One region of the Aliivibrio sp. A6 genome, then DNA from elsewhere that is predicted to be linked to it. Evidence: predicted binding sites of a transcription regulator. Region 1 holds the regulator's gene; each other region holds the start of a gene.

Region 1 (5,240 bases):
GGTGTTAGTGAGTGGTATTTCGCTATTTGGTTGGACATTAAGTGAGCAGCCTTTATCGTTATCTATCTCTGTTTGGACTCTATTTCCATTGTTGATGGTGGTCTTTTCACGACGAAAAAGTATCCATTTAATCGCTTTTATTATTGCAGTAGTGGTGGCGATGGAAGCTGGAATAATGGCGTTGCAGTATGAAGGCAAATTAGAAGGGGCTGCGTCTTTAACATTGATTCAGATTATCAGTGTTATTTTAGTTTGGGTAGCGGCGAGAAGTTGGAAACCAGTGAATCGAAATGCGTGGTGGCCTCTGGTTTTGGTCGTTCCATTATGGATAGGTGGCTTGCAACATGCGGCATTGGTAGCTCTGTCTATTACTGGTCTTATTGTTTGTTTACAGAGTGTTGGTAGCTCAAAGTATCGTGATTGGCTTACTATGCTGTCATGGCTTTTACCGGTTATAGCATTTGCCACCTTAATTATTTCACCCAAGTTCGAGGTACCTACCTCTGTGATGGTCTCGTGGTTGATGATTTTAATGATTGGTTGGATAACTGATTTTATGATGCAGGTAGATGATGAACCAACAGATTAGGTTCACCATCTATTTAGAAGTAATACCATTCTGGATAAATAGTTGATCAGATAATTGCGTAGGAAAAATCGATTAGAGCAAGGCATAAATTACAGTAACTAGTGGTTCTAATTACAAAATTTATAACGCAGATATAATCGATTTTAACAAGCAAGAATGATCAAATACTTATGTAGATTGGTATAAAATTGGTAATAACAGCGAGTTAATCTATAGTTGCTTTCTTAATTCATCTCTGGTCGCTGATGGAATAACAGACCAGTGAGTGCCTTTTATAGCACCTTCAAGAGACCAAAGTAATTCATCGCTCACACTGCTAGAGTGCGTTTGTTGAATGGCTTTGTATGCGTTAACTGACCCTGTATCACGAAGTTCTTCAACAGTATTAATACCTGCCTTTTTAAGCATTCGTTCTGTTGCTAATCGTAAATTTGGTAGGTCTTTAATTCGAGATGGACCTTCTGATTTCTGTTTTTCTTTATCTTTTTTAGCGACATCTAGAGCGATAACCGCTTGTAATAAGATTGAATCAGGTTCTTCCCAACATTCTGCTGAAATTGCAAAATATTTGGTCACGACAGGAAAACCACGTTTTTTATAAACGTATGGTTCAAATCCTTGCTCTTTAAATAAGTTGATAGTGTCATCACTTGCTCTTAAATGCAGCTTATCTTGAACGACAAGTGCGAACATAGTGCTGTCGATAAATATACCGAAACCACCAAACATAGAACGTGAAGTGATCTTTCCTAGAGAGGAGAGGAGACGGAGTGATTCTTTTAGTACTGGTTTATCCATTGCAATAATTCTCGGTTAGTAAGTCTATGTCACTAAACAACTGAGCCCGAGGAAATAGTAGCAAGTTCAAAATATAGAATTGTTATTTTAAAGTAAAAATTAACAATGCATAAAAGAATACTTGCCATCGGCAACCCCGCTACCCTATATAAAACTTAGGCCGGAAGCTTTGCGTCCTGCACTTTCGCACAGTTTGCCCTGTTCGTGACTTTGGATGATGATATAGCAATCAATAAGTCAAGAGACCAAAAAAAATCAAAAAATGTGATCTTGCTCCATAAAATTAACGTCATTTTTGTTAAGTTGGTTCAACTTTTCCTTGAGAATGACGTTGATTGTTCTTGTTTTGTAAATTTAAACTTTATTATTTAGTCTTATCAAAAACACTATTTCGAGATACTACTTCAGGCTGCATTTCAAAAATACGACGCTCGTGATGTTTATCTTTTATACGCTCTAATAAAATTTCAACCGCGGTTTTTCCGACTCTTCGCTTAGGTTGATGAATTGTAGTGAGTGGTGGAGAGAAATAAGCAGATAACTCAATATTATCATATCCAATCACTGAGATATCTTCAGGTACACGTAAACCAGACTGTTTAATTCGACTAATCGCGGCTAATGCCATAATGTCATTGAAACAGAATATAGCCGTTGGCTGTTTGTCCATTGCGATTAGTTTATCTATCGCTTTAGCTGCAGAAGCACATTCAAAATCACCTTCTAAAATCCAATTTGGATTAAAGGCTAATCCTGCCTCTTCATGCGCACGTTTAAAACCATGGATTCGCTCATTACACGTTGCCTTATCTGCTTGACCAGTAATGCATGCGATTTCAGTATGACCTTTTTCAATCAAATGTTTAGTCGCTAAGTAACCACCTTTTTCTGAATTATCAATGATTTTATCTGTGTGTGGGCTGTCTGGGCCCCAGTCCATGATAACCATAGGTAGTTCAGTGTTTTTCTCAAGAAGAGCAAGAAGTTGCTCATTTAGATCAGAACACATAACAAGTAAGCCATCTACTCGTTTCTCTGCCAGCATACGGATGTAATGTTTTTGCTTTTCTAGATCACCTTCGGTATTACACATAAACAATGTGTAGCCTTGCTTGTAACAGTAATTTTCAACACCGTGCATTACTTCTGCAAAAAAAGGATTGAATGATTGCGTTACTAGCATACCGATAGTTCGTGTTGTGTTGCATTTTAAACTACGAGCTACGGCACTTGGTGCGTAATTTAATTCGTCGACAGCTTCCCACACGCGTTTTTGTGTTGCTTCAGCAACGAAGCGAGTTTTATTTATTACGTGAGATACGGTTGTTGTTGATACCGCTGCTAATTTTGCAACGTCTTTAATTGTAGCCATATTTAAGCCTTAACATAGTTAAATAAGGGGCTATTTATGTTCCAACAAAATAGGTGTTGCTCTTTTAAAGAACTGATGGAAGATAAATAGGCCCTGATAAATGAAAAAAACCGCTAAAAATGCGGCTTTTATTTAATGTTTTAATTTTATCGTTTGCGTACACATACTATAGGTAAAGTATAGTGCAAACAATTATTGATTTCATAAATTCTAGTTGTAATCTGATTTATATCACGTACTTGTTAATTTATATCATCAAAATGAGTGACTCAATTACTCACCAGTAAGGAATGCAGCATCTAACTGTAAGAACGTCACTAAGAAATGTGTAACCGCTGCGTAGAAGCCGAACTCATCTCGCTCTTGGCAGATTTGGCTAAAGCGTGGTGTCCATGATAAGAGTTGCTCATTAATGAAGTTTAACTGAGCGGCCATGTAAGCTTCAAATTCTTCTTCAGAAGCTTGTTGGTTTGTCATTACGATTAAATTACCAAGAAAATCAAGTTCAATGGCAATGTGATCGGCAGGCTCATTAAATTCAGCTTTTTGTGCGATGTTATATTTCTCTAATAGTGCACGCATTTCTTGTGCTGGTTTTGCATTCAAAAGACCTGATTTATCAAGGTATAGTGATGCATAAGGTAGGGCACTGCTTTTATCTGAACCTAAAAAAGCTTGGCAAAAGTCGGCAGAAAGTTCAAGTTGTGCGTCTTCACGTTTTTGTAATTGATTTAACTTTTCAATTAGAGCACTCACTGAGCTAGATAATTCTGCGGTTTCAGCTAAGTTTGATAAAAATGTACGAACTTCAAAGCTATTGTATTCTTCTAATTGTTCTGCGGTTAATTCGCTTGTTAATAAACTTGATAACCACCAGTAAATTTCAGCGCGTTGTTCGTTAAATGCAGTCAATTCGTTCATGTATTCGTCACTCCAAAAAATTTATATGGGAATTGTACTGGATAAGTGTGAAAAGGAATAGCACCTATCATTAACAGCGTGTATAAATATATATGTAAAGATTAAAGCCGAATTTTGGTTAAGATTTGTTTTGAATCAAACAAATCACAGATATATCAATTGAAAATTGGCATTATTACAAAATATGAATAGAATAAGATAAGAACCATCCAAATAACCATAAAAAGAGAAAATTATGAGCTATCACATTTTAGTTGTTGAAGACGAAGTGGTAACTCGCTCTAAACTTGTAGGCTATTTTGAAGCCGAGGGATATCAAGTGAGCGAGGCTGAAACAGGTGCAGAAATGCGAACTATTTTGGCTGAACAAAAAGTTGATTTAATTATGCTTGATATAAACCTACCAGGAGAGGATGGTTTATTGTTGGCACGCGAACTGCGTAGCCAATCTAATATTGGTATTATTCTTGTTACAGGACGAACTGATAGTATTGATCGAATTGTAGGCTTGGAAATGGGTGCTGATGATTACGTCACAAAACCTGTTGAGCTACGTGAACTTTTAGTCCGAGTTAAAAACTTATTTTGGCGTATGTCATTAGCTAATGAACCGGCAGAGTTAGATGAATCAAATGTAGTTCGTTTTGGCGAGTGGACATTTGATATTCAACGTCGAGCATTATCAAATAATGGTGAGCCAGTAAAATTAACAAAAGCAGAATATGAGTTGTTAGTTGCGCTGTCGTCATATCCTAATACCGTTCTATCACGTGAGCGTATTTTGAATATGATAAGTCATCGAGTAGATGCGCCAAATGACAGAACAATTGATGTATTGATCCGTAGAATGCGTGCAAAAATGGAAATGGACCCTAAAAATCCACAAATTTTTGTTACTGTTCATGGCGAAGGCTATATGTTTGCAGGAGATTAACCTCTCCTAAGTTATTTTTATTTTATCAAAAGCCACTCAGAATTTGAGTGGCTTTTTTATTGCCTATTTAGTTGTCAATGTAATTAGTGACTCATCTATAAGAAAAGCTGATTAAAAATGTTTTTTATAATAAAATAAGCCTAGAGTGCTTGCGCTTGTCTATTCAAACATAATTATTAATAGGTTTAGGATGAAACAATATTTCAAAGTGGCAGTGATTGCCTCAGCATTAGTTGGTGTGGTGGGTTGTCAAAGTACTGGTGGGGAAACCTCAGCAGTCTCGGTTGAACAGAATAGAAATACGCCATCAATAGCAACATTTGATGCACTTCAGAAGCAATATTCACTGGATAAAACGACGTTTGATTCTGTCTCTGAGTTCCAAATTTATTCAGAGTCTACTTATGCCTCTATGATGGATGAATGGCTAGAAGCGAAAGAGATTTTCTTAGAAATCGAAAAAGAGCCAGGTTTAATTAATGAAGAGTACTCAATGTTCTCTTCAGGTTCTTATGCGGCTAAATATATGTCATTAGTAACCAATGCGGATGCACAATTTAATAAACTAAAAAGCTACAAAGAAAATGCAGATATCGTGCTGTCTGATGCAATCGCTCAGATGACTT
Region 2 (5,240 bases), on a different contig from region 1:
TCGAAGCTTTGGGGCCGAATTGTTGCAAAAATTCAACCTGAGTGGATTGAACCATTAGCCGGTCATTTAATTAAGCGAAGCTACAGTGAACCGCATTGGTCGAAAAAATCAGCGGCAGTAATGGCTTACGAAAAAGTGACCATTTATGGCATTCCAATCGTACCTAAGCGCCAGATTAATTACGGTTCAATTGATGCGCCTGTGTGTCGTGAAATATTTATTCGTTCAGCGCTCGTTGAAGGGGATTGGAATACCAATCATAAATTCTTTAAAGACAACCGCAAGCTATTGCAAGAAGTTGAAGAGTTAGAGCATAAGTCTCGTCGTCGCGATATCTTGGTCGATGATGATCAATTGGCCGATTTTTACGATCAACGCGTAGGGACAGAGGTGGTTTCTGGCCGTCACTTTGATACGTGGTGGAAAAAAGCACAAAAAGAGACGCCTGAATTACTTAATTTTGAAAAAGAGATGTTGTTCCGTGGTGACGCAAGCCATGTAACGGATCTTGATTATCCAAATTTCTGGCATCAAGGTAATTTAAAGCTGAAACTTAGTTATCAGTTTGAGCCGGGGCAAGACAGCGATGGTGTCACTGTTCATGTACCATTGCCAATTTTAAACCAAGTAACCATGGATGGCTTTGATTGGCAGATCCCAGGGTTGCGTCATGAATTGGTTGTTGCGTTAATTAAGTCCTTACCAAAAACGATTCGTCGTAATTTTGTGCCAGCACCAAACTATGCAGATGCATTTTTATCTCGTTCAACGCCATTTGATGCACCGTTATTAGACAGCCTTGAAAAAGAGCTACGTCGTATGACAGGGGTAGAAGTGTTACGTGAAGATTGGAAGTTAGAACAAATTCCAGATCATTTAAAAGTAACTTACCGAGTGGTTGATCACCGTAATCGTAAATTAAAAGAAAGCCGCGATCTGTTTGAGCTGAAAGACGGTTTAAAAGACAAAGTTCAAGAAACCTTATCTCAAGTTGCAGATGATGATATTGAACAAAAAGGGCTTAAAACATGGAGCTTTGGTGAACTGCCAACGCTTTATAAGCAGAAACGTGGTGGCTTTGAAGTAAAAGCGTATCCAGCGATTGTTGATGGTAAAGACAGCGTTGAAATAAAACTGTTTGAAACAGAAGAAGAACAACATAATGCAATGAAGGCAGGCCAGCGTCGCTTAATTCTTCTTAATGTACCATCGCCAATTAAGTACCTGCATAGCAATTTACCAAATAAGTCAAAACTAGGGCTGTACTTTAACCAATATGGTCGAGTAATGGACCTGATTGATGACTGTATTGCTTGCGGTATTGATAAATTAATCGAAGAGAAGGGTGGCCTTGCGTGGGAGCCTGAAGCATTCGAGAAAATGAAAGAGTACATTCGCGCTGAGCTGGGCGATACGGTTGTTGAGATAGCAAAACAAGTTGAAACGATTTTGACCACAGCGTTCCAGATCCAGAAAAAGTTAAAAGGTCGTGTTGATTTAAGCATGGCATTTGCACTTTCTGACATCAAAGCACAAATCGAGAACCTTATCTTTAAAGGATTCGCGACAGAGTGTGGTTGGAAGCGATTAGCAGATATTCATCGTTATATGAAAGCGATTGAGCGTCGAATGGAAAAATTACCAATTGACCCTAATCGAGATCGAATGCATCTACTTAAAGTGGAAGGGATTAATAATGACTACAAAGAGTTATTAAATAAAATTCCTAAAGGGCAACCAATTCCAGATAAAGTCAAAGAGATTCGATGGATGATTGAAGAGCTGCGAGTGAGCTATTTTGCACAGCAACTTGGGACACCGTATCCAGTTTCTGATAAACGAGTCAAAAATGCCATTGCTGATTGCTAAGGTATCCCCTAGACTATAGGTAATTCCGGCATATTAATTGCTTTACTATAAATAAGATTAAAAAGAGCGGCAAAGATTGCCGCTCCCTTTTTGAAAAATAGGATTGAAAATGAAAAAGACACTTTTAGCGTTAGCTTTAGCAAGCGTATCAGTAACTGCTGCTGCGGATTCTCTAATTTACGGTGGCCTACAAGCTGGTTCTGCTGATTATGCTGGTGATAGCTCAACGGTATACGGTGCACATATTGGTACTGGTATTCTTCCTTTCATTGGTTTAGAAATGGGTGCTTGGAACCTAGGTTCTTACCACAACGTAGACGTAACTTCTGTAAACTTTGCAGTTAAACCAAGCATCGACTTTGGTCCATTACACGTTTATGGTAAAGCGGGTCTGCATAGCTGGGATATGTCTGGTGGCTATAACGATGACGGCGTTGATCCATTCTTTGGTTTAGGTATTGAATACAACATCTTACCAATGTTTACTGTTGGTGCAGGTTACAACAACTTTACGGTTGGCAATGAAAACATCGATTTCGCATCTGTTAACCTAACAGTGCACTTCCTATAATCATCTGATTATTAGAACAATAAATACAAAAATGGCGACCAATGCGGTCGCCATTTTTTATTCATAAGATAGAGAAACTAAAAGTTAATCAACTAATTGATACTCTTCTTTCAGTACCTTGATAATTTCGGCTTTTGGATTATCACTAAGCGAAATTGGAGCGCCAGTGATTTTAGCGGCTATATCCAAATACGTTTTTGATAGCTCCATCATTGCCTCTAGCGGAAGCGCATTATCTTGAGCTAATGCTGAGCGTTCATCCATACGATTCTTATTTAATAAGATATCAGGCTCATCAAAATGATTTAATAAAAACTGACGGAAGCCTTCTTTCGAGTTTTCGATAATGTGCCCTGAGCGATAGGCGTTTTTATCCCAAATACGAGAAGAATCAGGCGTACCTACTTCATCCATATAAATCAGTTTTTCATTACCTTCAGCATCGTTAACGTAACCAAATTCAAATTTAGTATCGACAAAGATTTGGTCGATTTTGTTTAATGCTTTTGAAATAACGGCAAAGCCTTCTTTTAATAATTTCTCATATAATGCGATGTCTTCTTCGCAAGAAAAATTAAACTTAGCGTAGTTATCTTCGATGTTTTTACGAGTGATATTTACATCATCAACTTCCGGTACGCCATCAATGCCTTTTAAAACACCTTTGGTTGATGGTGTTAGTAGCAATTCAGGTAATTGTTCGTCTTTTTCTAAACGCTCAGGAATTTGAATACCACAGAATTCACGCTCACCATTTGTATATGCACGCCACATTGACCCAGTAATATATTGGCGACAAATCGCTTCAATCATAACAGGCTTAGCTTTTTGCACTATCCACACAAATGGATGAGGAATATCAAGAATATGGCTATCAGCAAGCCCGTTATCTTTAAATAATTGGAACCAATGGTTAGAGATAGCATTTAATGCAGCGCCTTTACCAGGAATTCCTTTAAGTCCACCTTCGCCGTGCCAAATACAATCGAATGCTGAAATACGGTCACTGATAACCATGATGGCAAGAGGTGCATCTGCGGCAACGTTGTAGCCTTTTTCTTTAATAAGGCGACGACTGTCTTCTTCTGTTAACCAATATACAGAGCGTACTTTACCACTGTGTACTGGTTTATCAGTGCGGATCGGCAGATCATCATTAATAGCAAGTACTTGTTCGGAAAGACTCATTATAGAATTCCTATATAAACGATTTAAATACAGGGAGCATCATACCAGAACTATTTATGACTACCAGAATAAAAGCAAACGTTTGCTATTTTTTGTATTAAAAATCCGAGTTGAGCTAATGAGTGTCGATCAGTTACACTCAGCGAAAGGAAAAAATCAATCAATAGGGCGCTTATGCTAAGTAAAAAAATCATTGCTTTAGGTATGTTAGTTGTAACAAGTAATACTTGGGCGGCTATGTGTCCAGTGACAGTAGAAAATGATCTGCTACTAACGCCAACAGGTGAAGTAAAAGTAGATAAAGCTCAAGATAAATTGAGAATTGACCAAAACGGCCGTGTCTTTGTTAATGGTGACGAACTTGACTTAACACAAGAGCAGAAATTAGCCATTGAAAAATATCAACAACAAGTGGCTAGTTATATGCCTTCAGTGATTGATTTTGCTGATAAAGGTATCGCCGCTGCCAACGATTTTGTGAACGAAATAGAGAACTCATTTGATGCTGAAGGCTCTTTTGATTCAGTTAAGAACAAAATTGATGAATATGGTGTAACAGCAAAGCAAAAATTTTACAAAGGAAAAGACTTAGTGCTTGAGCATGACTTTTTTAAAGAAGTCGATACAACATGGAAAAGTGATTTCGAAGTGATGATTCAAAGCTTGGATAAAGAGCTATTTGCTAGCGTATTTAATTCACTGTCTGACAAAATGCAAAATGGTGAACTTAACTTTTCGGAGTTACAGCAGCAATTTTCTGAGGTTCAAACTTCAATTAAAGCCAAAATGAGTGAACATAGTAAAGAAATAAAAGAAGACGCTCAAGAACTCTGTGATTCAGCAAAAGAGATAGCGGAAGAAGAAAAAACGCTGCATCAATTGATCCCTGAACTGCAACCATACCCAGTTTTTACCATTTAATTTAAAAAAAGAGACAAAAAATGATCGATACAACTCAAACCATTATATTTTCTAAAACGGTATGTCCATTTTGCGTTAAAGCCAAAGCGATCTTTGACGATAAGAATATAGCTTATAAGGTATTAACCTTAGATGTTGATTTAAGCAAAGATGAAATGGTGTCATTAATTCAAGAGAAAGAAGGGATTGCGGTAAATACCGTCCCTCAAATTTACTTGGATGGGAAATACATCGGTGGACATGACGATTTAGTGGCGTTTTATGAGCGTCAAGAGACTGACATGGATCTCGATGCTTTTGAACTGTAGAATACAGTTAACTAATTAATATTTACGTCAAAATTATAAGCGTAATAAATACTATGAGTGATGGATATGTGGGATTCTCTTCTAACGTTAATACAGGATAATAATGCAGTTGTTTTGCGTTTTCCTGAAAATTTTCAGCCGGATGCTGAACCGACTCTAAAAGGGTTTAAAGATTCATTAGAAGAGATAGGTGCAACAGGCTTCTTTTTTGATGAGAAGAGCATTACCTCAATTATTCATGATATGAAAAGTGGAATGATCACTAATCATCAAAACCGTCAAGTTGCCGAGCGCCGTGATGCGGAAGTATTTCTTGCGTTAGAAGAGCGTGATATGAAAGCAACGATGGCAGTAATTGGTGCTTACGGTGGGCGTGATATTCA
Region 3 (5,240 bases), on a different contig from region 1:
GAGAGATATGGAGCAAGAGAGCTTTCAAAAAGTAGGATAGAAAACAAAACAAACCCTCTTTTAATGCTTCGTATTATTTGATGAGCGATTATTGGCATTTGGAAATTGAATGACATCTGCCGCTTGATGCTCATCAATGGGTTTATTTAATGAATCAGCAAAACGAACAAACTGCTTACCGAGCTCTCTCCCTAATAAGATGTTGATGTGATTTGGGTTATTGCCTCGTTCGATGATTCGTTCGATGTGACTTTGTTGTGCCAGCAGTGGTCCTTGATGTTCTTCTGGTAAACTGTCAATAAACTCCATACTCAGTTGATGGCGTAATGCTTCTAGTTGCTCTGGGGATCTTTCCGCTAAGGCTTTGAGCTCATCAAATGAGGGGATTTCTATATGATGATATGAATGCGGCATTGGCTAACTCCTTGTCTTTCTGTATCAATAGATTCAGCTTAGTTGGGGTTTTATTATTTTGAGAAAGTGGAATAGGGGATATTGAAACTTTGTCTCACTTTTGAGAGTAAAGAGCAGAATTCAGATCGCTTCGCTTAAAGGGTTCAGAGGTGGTTGCTTTTGGTTACAGCGAACGAAATACAGTTCCTCCCCTTGATTGATATATTGTTGAGTTTAGTGATGTTGATATAAGGGGAGGCTAGGAGGGGTTGTAAGTGATGAATCTTGGTTTATCTAAATAACATAAATATGGTGTAACCAACCCCCTCTAACTCCCCCTTATATTGACTATGTCTATCTCATAACCCTAACGATTAAGGGGGAGAACTGTTCTTTGCTACTCTAACCACAGCAATCATATTCTGAATTTAGTACTCGCTTTTACACTTATAGTTTCTAATTAGCGCTGCGTATAGTCTCTAGTTATGTATAAGCAACCCCCTCTAGCTCCCCCTTGTATTGACTGTATCGATCTCATAGCAATAGTGATTAAGGGGGAGAACCGTTCTTTGTCGCTGTAACCACAATGAGTATCTCTGAAACCTGAACTCCCTAAAACAAAAAAGACCACAGGCTAATTAAACTCTGTGGTCTTCTTATTCTCAAGAACGAAGTTCGCCTTAAGCGAAGCGCCCTCAAGCAACTTGTTGCGTCTAGCTCTTAGCCCTTAAAGAATAATATCTCTAACTTCTTTGTCTTTACGCTCTAAGTAGTGAATCGACTTAATACGACGGATCGTACGACAACGACCACGAATAAGCAGCGTTTCAGTTGTCGCGATATTACCTTGGCGAGTGATGCCTTCTAATAGGTCGCCTTTAGTGATGCCCGTTGCTGCGAAAACAACATCATCACTACGAGCCATATCGCTCATCTTTAAGATAACGTTCGCTTTAACGCCCATTTCTTCACAGCGTTTTAGTTCTTCTTCACCGTGAATGCGGTTTTCTTCAGTATCGCCTTTTACTTCATGACGAGGAAGAAGACGCGCTTGCATGTCACCATCTAAAGCACGAATTACCGCAGCAGAAACCACACCTTCAGGTGCGCCGCCGATGCAGTACATTACGTCAACTTCGCTATCTGGCATACAAGTTAAAATAGAGGCGGCAACATCACCATCTGGCACAGCAAAAACACGAACACCCATTTTCTGCATGTTTGCGATTACTTCGTCATGACGAGGCTTAGCTAGTGTTGTTACAACCAAAGTATCTAATGGCTTACCTAATGCTTTTGCAATGTTTACTAGGTTCTCTTCTAGAGGTAGTGCTAAATCGATAGCGCCTTTTGCACCAGGGCCAACAACCAGTTTTTCCATGTACATATCAGGGGCTTTTAAGAAGCTACCTTTTTCACCCGCAGCTAATACAGCAAGTGCGTTTGATTGGCCCATCGCAGTCATACGAGTGCCTTCAATTGGGTCAACAGCGATATCTACAGCATCACCACCTGTACCTACGTTTTCACCGATGTATAGCATAGGCGCATCATCGATCTCACCTTCACCAATAACAATTTCACCACTGATGTCAGTCTTGTTCAGGAGTGTACGCATTACTTCAACGGCAGCACCATCAGCCGCGTTCTTATCACCGCGGCCAAGCCATTTGTAACCCGCTAATGCGGCACCTTCAGTAACTCGAGAAAAAGCCATTGCTAAATCGCGTTTCATAATTGCTCCGAATAAATCGATGAATAAGTAAAAATCGCGAGGATTTTAGCATAACAAAAAGGGAAACGTTTGCTTTTTGAGTAAAGATTCGATTTTTTTAGAATTCATCCGTTTGATTTATAGAAGAGAAGCCGTGCTTTAACTCAAATAATGAATTGAAAAATCTAGTTTTAGTATGAAGTTCGTTTTAATCTTAAGAAAGAACGTCAGATGTTGGTAAAATGTGCCGTTTTTTTGTTCAAATGATGCATTTTCAGTAATAACACTATGGCAGAATTGCATTTGCTGAGTAGAATAGAAAACATGTTTGTAGTGAGTAGTTAATTCGCTGCATATTCAATGACGAATACAGTTAAGGTGGCAGGAATGTCTTTAGAAATATTAGAACAACTAGAAGCTAAAGTTCAAATGGCAGTAGATACAATCGCACTGCTACAAATGGAAGTTGAAGAATTAAAAGAAACGAACGCAACGCTAACTCAAGATCTTGAGCAAGCAAATAACGGTCGTTCTGAAGTTGAGCAAGAAGCTCAGCGTGCACGTGATGAGCAAGCGCAATTTGAAGCTCGTATCCGTGGTCTGTTAGGTAAGATGGACGAAGTAGAGTAATTCTATTTTTTGAGTCGTAATTCTTCCATCTTCTGTGTTGTCGGTGCTCACTTATTATCATAAGCTCCGCGCCTCCGCCTTAAAGATGAAAGATTTACTTATCAAAAATTGAGAATTGGTTCGCGAAAGAATTTGAAACCGTAGGTGTGAAAGCATCTGCGGTTTTTTTATGCTAGAAGCTATACGCTGCGCTGACTGGAGACTATAAGAGCAAAAAGCGAGGGGTCAGGTCTCAGGTTTCAGGAGGAAATACAGTGTTGCTTTGGCTTTTAGCTCCTCCCCCTTAGTAAGGGGGAGGCTGGGAGGGGGTCAAGAACTTACAGCGTATAAATAAAGTTAACTATTAACTCAATTCAACCTTTATCGGAACAACCCCTCCCTAACCCTCCCCTTATTAAGGGGAGGAGACTGTGTATTTATCGCTGTAATCACAACGATCACCCCTGAATCCAGCAAGGGAGCTTGCGACCGATCTGAACTCTCTCTTCTAACCTCTAAAGGCGAAGCCGTCTGCTCTACACTTCTTCCTCACCCATCTCTTCTAACGGCTCTTGAGAAATAATAATCCCAGTCGAATCCGCATACAGATGATCTTCAGGTAAGAAAGTCACGCTACCAAAGTTAACCGCGACATCCACTTCACCAATGTTCTGTTTTGCAGCACCAACAGGAATAGAGGCTAGAGCTTGAATACCAATATTAATTTCTTCTAGATAATCCACTTCACGAATACAACCGTAGATAACCAAGCCTTCCCAACCATTGTGAGCGGCTTTTGCTGCTAAGTCGGCATCGATCAATGCACGACGTAATGAACCGCCACCATCGACTAATAGTACTCGGCCTTCGCCTTTTTCATCGAGAACGCGGCTAATTAAGCCATTATCTTCAAAACATTTGATGGTCGTAATTTGGCCAGAGAAAGAGGTTTTTGCACCAAAGTGACTAAACATAGGTTCAACAACATCTACAAGGTCTAAATAAATGTCGCAAAGGGCTGAAGTATTATATTCCATGATGATGTCTACCTTTTGGTTGGTGTTAATAGCTTTTAGTAATGACTTAATATACGTGCTTAATAAGTCATTACTATGATGGGTAACAAGTTATGCGAACTTTATGACACTAGACCTCATTCAATATATTGAAGTTCACGTTATATTGATAAATATAGGCCAACAGAGAAGAAGATATTAGTGAATAACGCACATTGCACCACGGTTCCCATCATTGGTCGGATGGCTTCGCCATTAGGCGCGCGCAGTACAGAAATTACATGATAAAGCGCGAATGGGCCTGCTAATAAAAATAACCAACCTACCAGTGAGTGAATTTGGGTGGCACTAAAAATGGCTAGGCAGAGAAAAGCTAACGCCATTAATACCGCGTGATATTTACGTCCCCAGTCACCGCCCATACGAACCACTAATGTCATTTTTCCACACGCTTCGTCGTTCTCAATGTCACGCAGGTTATTGATGTTTAATACAGCGACCGCTAATAAACCACAAGCGATAGCAGGTAAGAAAAGTGCTGAAGAGAGATGACCAGTGTGCAGATAATAAGTACCTGCGACACCCAATAAACCAAAGAAAATGAATACTGAAATATCACCCAAACCACGATAGCCATAAGGTTTATCACCCATGGTGTAGGCAATAGCAGCGCCTATCGCAAGCAACCCAAGAGCAATAAAGCCAATGATATCCATGGTTTGATGTAGCGAAGAAAAGACTAAAACTAGGCCACTAATAATGGTGAGTACAATATTAATACCAATCGCTTTTTTCATCGTCTCCTGAGTAACAAGACCTGATTGCATGGCGCGTTGTGGACCAAGACGATCATCATTATCGGTGCCTTTTACGGCATCACCATAATCATTAGCAAGGTTAGATAAGATTTGTAATAAGGTTGCAGTAACAAATGCCATGAGAGTGATGGTAGCTGAGGCGTGGTTGTTCCAATACGCTAATGCAGAGCCTGTCATAATAGAAGCAAGCGCAAGCGGTAAGGTTTTTGGACGAGCAGCACTGAGCCAAATAGCAAAAGGAGAAGTTTTCATAGCATCGCAAAAATAGTGAATAGAGCCTCTATTATTCACTATTTTTGGAAGAACCCCAAATTTGAAGAGAAAAAGGGAATATCAGTGAAATAAGTTAGCCGATTTTCCCTGTATCAATGAGTTGCTGTAATAGAGGACGAATAATTAATTCCATCGCAAAACTCATCTTTCCACCAGGAACTACAAGCGTGTTATGACGAGACATGAAAGAGCCATCAATCATGGCAAGTAGATAAGGAAAGTCTACATTGCGGATGCCTCGAAAACGGATCACCACAAAGCTCTCATCTAAACTTGGAATGCCTTTGGCATTGAGTGGATTTGAAGTATCAACCGTAGGAACACGCTGAAAGTTAATATGCGTACGAGAAAACTGTGGCGTGATGTAGTTGAGGTAATCGTCCATTGAGCGAACAATTGAATCCATTACTGCTTCTC
Region 4 (5,240 bases), on a different contig from region 1:
TGTGGTTGAGATCTTAACGCGTCTAGGTTGTTCTGTTGAAACGACAGACACAGGCTGGACAGCAACATCTCCATCATGGCGTTTTGATATTGCAATCGAGCAAGACCTAATTGAAGAAGTAGGTCGTATCTACGGTTACAATAACATTCCAAACCAAGCACCTGTTGCTGCACTAAACATGAACGATCACAAAGAAGCAAACCAACCGCTTAAGCGTGTTCGTGATCTTCTTGTTGACCGTGGTTACCACGAAGCAATTACTTATAGCTTTGTAGAGCCTGAGCAACAAAAACTGATCGTGCCTGAGATTGAGCCGTTAATTCTGCCATTCCCAATTTCAGCTGACATGTCAGCAATGCGTCTAAGCCTATGGACTGGTTTGATCAACACTGTTGTTCATAACCAAAAACGTCAGCAACCACGCGTTCGTTTATTCGAATCTGGTCTGCGTTTTATTCCTGAAGAATCAGCAGAAAACGGCATGCGTCAAGAAATGATGCTTGCTGGTATCATCGCTGGTACTCGTGGTGAAGAACACTGGGATATCGCAACAAACACGGTTGATTTCTTCGACCTTAAAGGCGATTTAGAGGCTGTTCTTGAACTAACTGCTAACGAATTAGCGTATGAGTTTAAAGCCGCTAAACACCCAGCACTTCACCCAGGCCAAACAGCAGCTATCGTTGTTGGCGGAAAAGAAGTTGGTTTCATTGGTACAGTACACCCAGAGTTAGAGCGTAAGTTTGGCTTAAACGGTCGTACAATCATGTTTGAAATCGAGTGGGACGCAATCAATACTCGCGTTATCCCAGAAGCTGCATCAGTATCTAAGTTCCCTGCAAACCGTCGTGATATCGCGATCGTTGCAGACGAGGCTATTGCTTCTGGTGATATCGTTGCTGAATGTTTAGCATCAGGCGGCGAGCTATTAACTAGCGCGAAACTGTTCGATGTTTACCGTGGTCAAGGCGTTGAAGAAGGTAAGAAGAGTCTTGCAATCGCACTGACACTTCAATCTGTTGAGCGTACGCTAGAAGAGGCTGATATCACTTCAGCTGTTGACGCTATTGTTGCTGCAATTGGTGAGAAGTTCTCAGCAACACTGCGTGACTAATACACTTCTTTTTTAACAGAAGAATATAAAATCCAGTACTGACGTTTGTTGGTACTGGATTTTTTTATTATAAAATAACGCGGAGGTAAAGATTTACGTTTTAGGCCAAGCAAGAGAGAAAGCAGCAGTCTAGTATATAATGCTGAAGAAAAACTCGATTAGTATCTATAGATTAGAAGATAGTAATAGAGGCCTAAAGCTTACTTGTTCACAATCAAACAGATGGCTTACTTTCAAATTTGTTAATAATTATTTGGGCAGCATCACAATTTTACATACGAACGAATATTCTAAATAACCATGTATTATTAGTGGTATATACTAAATCAATGACTTAGGTTAGGCTGATATAAGATATCTAAGTAGATTAAGCTTATAAATTTGATCGCCATCTCATAAATGCATCATGATTTTTGAGAAAAAAGTTGGCGAAAATCAGTCAGTTGGCATACACTGTCAAGAGTTGAACGAATGTTAAGTTGTTGTTCTAACTGTTCAGTTTCCAGTTACAGTAAATACTGTAGCTCTGTCTAACGTAACTTGAGGGTAGTTTTTATGGCACTCACTAAAGCTGATTTGGCTGAGACCTTATTTGAAAAAGTTGGATTAAGTAAACGCGACGCCAAGGAAACGGTAGAAGTATTTTTCGAAGAGATTAAGCAAGCTCTAGAGAGTGGTGAGCAAGTTAAATTATCTGGATTTGGTAATTTTGACTTACGCGAAAAGAGTGAGCGACCTGGACGTAACCCAAAAACTGGGGAAGATATTCCAATTTCTGCACGCCGCGTAGTAACATTTAAACCGGGCCAGAAACTGAAAGCTCGCGTTGAGAATCTACCAGTAGAAAAATAATCTTGCCATCTTTGGCTGAAGAGAATGAAAGCTGTATGACAATTATTTGTTATGCAGCTTTTTTATTGCCTTCATTTTTTTAACTTAGAATTCCATTGTGTTTGAACTCACACAATTGTTTGTATTTTGTTAAATAACATTAACGTAAATGGTACAGTTTTTTGGTTGAATATTTTACCAAGGAAGAGAAGTACCAATGGATCATATTTCATTTATTCAAAATACCTTAGATTTATCTGTCTCTGTAAAAGAAAAAAGTTGGTTACTTACGGATGGCACTCTGGTTATTTATCATAGCCGAGGTGTCGTAGAGTTTGTTCCAAGTTTAGATTTTACCTCTAACCGTGCTGTTGTATTGTCATCGGGGGTTCACGGTAATGAAACATCTCCAATAGAACTGCTTGATACTATCATTGAAGATATTCAAAGCGGTAAGCTCTCATTGACTCAACCTTGTTTATTTATTTATGGACATCCTGCAGCAACACACCAACATACTCGATTTATTGATACAAATTTGAATCGTTTATTTAGCGGGTATCAAACCCCTGACGATAGCGTTGTAGAAGTAGCCTTAGCGAATAGACTGATGGAAAGTGTGGACCGCTTTTTTACCAAACATGACGCACAAGAAAAATGGCATTTAGATCTCCATTGTGCAATTCGTTCATCGCAGCATTACACTTTTGCAATTCATCCATATAACAGGCATTATAAAAGATCAGATCCATTACTTCGCTTTTTATCACAAAGTAAAATCGAAGCCTGCTTATTTTCAGAAGCGCCAGCATCAACCTTTAGTTGGTACAGTGCAGAGCATCATGGTGCTCATGCTGCGACTGTTGAGCTAGGTAAAGTGGCAAAAATGGGCGAAAATGACTTAACCTTACTGGCTGATTTTGAAAAAGAACTCCGACATTTTATTAGCCATGATAGCCATACAGATAATGAGAAGGTTATATCGAGTGTCATTGAATACCAAGTAACCCGAAGCATTATGAAACACAGTGAGCAGTTTGAATTTCACTTTCCATCTGACTTAGCGAACTTTACTCAATTTAACGAGAATGAATTACTTGCCGAAGATGAAGGGGTTAAATACCGGGCTCAACGTGGTGGCGAAAGTGTTGTGTTTCCAAATGCGAAAGTAGAAAACGGACACAGGGCGTGTTTGTTGGTTCAAAAAATAGAAAATTAAGACGAATTAACTTAAAAAATGCGTCTCTATCAATAAATCCTTTATCCAATGAATTCAATTGTTATGATGTAAAAAACAAAATAAAAGGACATGATAATGACAGCACCAAGTTGGGACCTCTCTATCGCATTTCAATCGCTTGATGATCCAAAGCTAGCAAATACCATTATTTCAATTGAAGAGCGTATTCTTCATTTCGCTGCTGATGATATTAATGTCAACGTTGATGGGTTGCAGCAGGCGATTATTGAGAAAGAATCCATTTCTGTGCAACTGGCCACGGTGGGGAGCTATGGTAACTGCATCGCTTCTGTGGATGCATCAAATTCTCAAGCCAAAGCATTAGTTAACCAAGTAACAAAACTTGCGTCGGATCTGTCTCAAGCTTTTAGCCCGTATCTAGATGCGATTGTAAATGCGCCAACGGAATGCTTTGAACAAGTATTGTCACTAAACGATGAATTAGAAGCACAACGTTTCCTGCTTGAAGAAGAAAGAAAACTGGTTACGACAAGACTAAGCGTGAAAGAAGAGCAGTTATTATCAGCCATGAGTGTTGATGGTAAAAATGCCTGGGGTCGTTTGTATGACAATATTACAGGCTCTATGAAAGTGACACTGCAACTTCCAAATGGAATAGAGGAAACCATTGGGTTGTCTCAAGCGGCAAGTATTCTCTATGGCAGCGATACACTACGTAGAGAGCCTGCATGGCGTGCAATACAGTTGGCAATGAAACAAAACCAAGAAAGCTTTTCGGCCATCTTAAATGCACTGGCAGGTTGGCGTTTAACAGAATACCAAAAGCGTAGCGCTGCGAATAAGCTGCATTTTCTTGAACCAAGCCTACATGGTAGCCGTATTGAGCAACAAACGCTGGATAGCATGATCTCGGTAGCAAAAAAGAACCGCGCAGTAGGACAAAAAGCAGGACGCTTAATGGCAAAAATGTTTGGAACTGAGCAGTTAACGCCATGGGATCAACAAGCGTCAATGCCACCATTAGTAGGAGAGGCCTCTAATTACAGCTTTGATGAAGCCATTGACATCATAAAAGACGCTTTTGCTGGTGTGTCTCAAGAGATGGCAGATTTTGTTGATTTGATGGTTAAAAATGGCTGGATTGATGCCGCACCACAAGAAACTAAACGTCTTGGTGCTTACTGTACAAAATTTGCAGATACACGTACTCCTTTAGTCTTTATGACTTGGGGTAATAGCATGTCTGATGTATTAACGCTTGCACATGAGTTAGGTCACGCCTTCCACAACTGGGTAATGCGAGACATGCCATTATGCAAAACTAAATACCCAATGACGTTAGCGGAGACGGCGTCAATCTTTGCAGAAAACGTTGTTCGTGATGCATTACTGGCTAAAGCAAAAACCAAAGAAGATAAAATTGAAATGCTATGGGAAGAGTTATCTTCAGCACTCGCATTAACCATTAATATCCCAGTACGTTATGAGTTTGAAAAAGCATTTTATGAGCAACGTGCAACGAAAGAGCTTGGGCCAACTCAACTCTCTGATTTAATGAGCCAAACATGGTCTGAATGGTACTGTGATGCAATGTCTGAGCCCGATCCCATGTTCTGGGCAAGTAAGCTTCACTTTAGTATTCCGGAAGTTAGTTTTTATAATTACCCATATTTATTTGGTTACTTATTCAGTATTGGTGTTTATGCACAAAGAGAGGCAAAAGGAGAGAGCTTCTACCAAGATTACGTCAGTTTATTGCGTGATACTGGCTCTATGAGAGCTGAAGAGGTGGTTCAAAAGCATTTGCAGATGGATTTAACCGAAGAAACGTTTTGGCAGCAGAGCTTAGACAGAGTAAGCCAACAAATTGATGAGTTTGAACGATTAGTCAGCTAATTTTAAACTAGAGCCTAACGAAAAATGTAATCGAAAATAATAAAAAAGCGTCTCACTGATAAACAGCAGAGGCGCTTTTTTTATATCTATCAAACAGCAATGTTTTTAGATAATTAAACTGGATTAGTCACGGAAGTTTGTGAACTGGAAAGGCTGACCAAAGTCACCTTCACGTACAAGTGCCATTGCAGCTTGTAG

What was found. The regulator PurR, encoded in region 1, represses purine synthesis genes. The targets are predictions, from matches to a motif close to TNANGNAAACGTTTNCNTNA.
Region 2: PVK70_RS03130 (phosphoribosylaminoimidazolesuccinocarboxamide synthase) is a predicted target of PurR. The motif match lies at 3,699-3,718, and genes of this name have one in related genera.
Region 3: glpX (class II fructose-bisphosphatase) is a predicted target of PurR. The motif match lies at 2,186-2,205, and genes of this name have one in related genera.
Region 4: ihfA (integration host factor subunit alpha) is a predicted target of PurR. The motif match lies at 1,529-1,548, and genes of this name have one in related genera.

Annotation. Positions count from the first base shown of each region.
Region 1 covers NZ_JARACR010000036.1:15,900-21,139, reverse strand. Annotated here, with positions in the region: gene PVK70_RS16470 (hypothetical protein) at 1-589, shown strand, start outside; gene PVK70_RS16465 (TfoX/Sxy family DNA transformation protein) at 800-1,387, opposite strand; cyclic di-GMP riboswitch class I at 1,514-1,595, opposite strand; gene purR (HTH-type transcriptional repressor PurR) at 1,752-2,759, opposite strand; gene torD (molecular chaperone TorD) at 3,033-3,680, opposite strand; gene torR (two-component system response regulator TorR) at 3,916-4,614, shown strand; gene PVK70_RS16445 (hypothetical protein) at 4,805-5,240, shown strand, end outside.
Region 2 covers NZ_JARACR010000003.1:167,023-172,262, reverse strand. Annotated here, with positions in the region: gene hrpA (ATP-dependent RNA helicase HrpA) at 1-1,869, shown strand, start outside; gene PVK70_RS03135 (outer membrane beta-barrel protein) at 1,979-2,440, shown strand; gene PVK70_RS03130 (phosphoribosylaminoimidazolesuccinocarboxamide synthase) at 2,525-3,628, opposite strand; gene PVK70_RS03125 (YggN family protein) at 3,803-4,549, shown strand; gene PVK70_RS03120 (glutaredoxin domain-containing protein) at 4,570-4,857, shown strand; gene PVK70_RS03115 (DUF342 domain-containing protein) at 4,924-5,240, shown strand, end outside.
Region 3 covers NZ_JARACR010000021.1:50,548-55,787, forward strand. Annotated here, with positions in the region: gene PVK70_RS12990 (5-carboxymethyl-2-hydroxymuconate Delta-isomerase) at 1-40, shown strand, start outside; gene PVK70_RS12995 (DUF3135 domain-containing protein) at 61-414, opposite strand; gene glpX (class II fructose-bisphosphatase) at 1,121-2,128, opposite strand; gene zapB (cell division protein ZapB) at 2,495-2,737, shown strand; gene rraA (ribonuclease E activity regulator RraA) at 3,253-3,753, opposite strand; gene PVK70_RS13015 (1,4-dihydroxy-2-naphthoate polyprenyltransferase) at 3,894-4,802, opposite strand; gene PVK70_RS13020 (phosphoribulokinase) at 4,897-5,240, opposite strand, start outside.
Region 4 covers NZ_JARACR010000011.1:5,419-10,658, reverse strand. Annotated here, with positions in the region: gene pheT (phenylalanine--tRNA ligase subunit beta) at 1-1,114, shown strand, start outside; gene ihfA (integration host factor subunit alpha) at 1,670-1,966, shown strand; gene PVK70_RS08420 (succinylglutamate desuccinylase) at 2,163-3,164, shown strand; gene PVK70_RS08415 (M3 family oligoendopeptidase) at 3,261-5,042, shown strand; gene PVK70_RS08410 (YajQ family cyclic di-GMP-binding protein) at 5,166-5,240, opposite strand, start outside.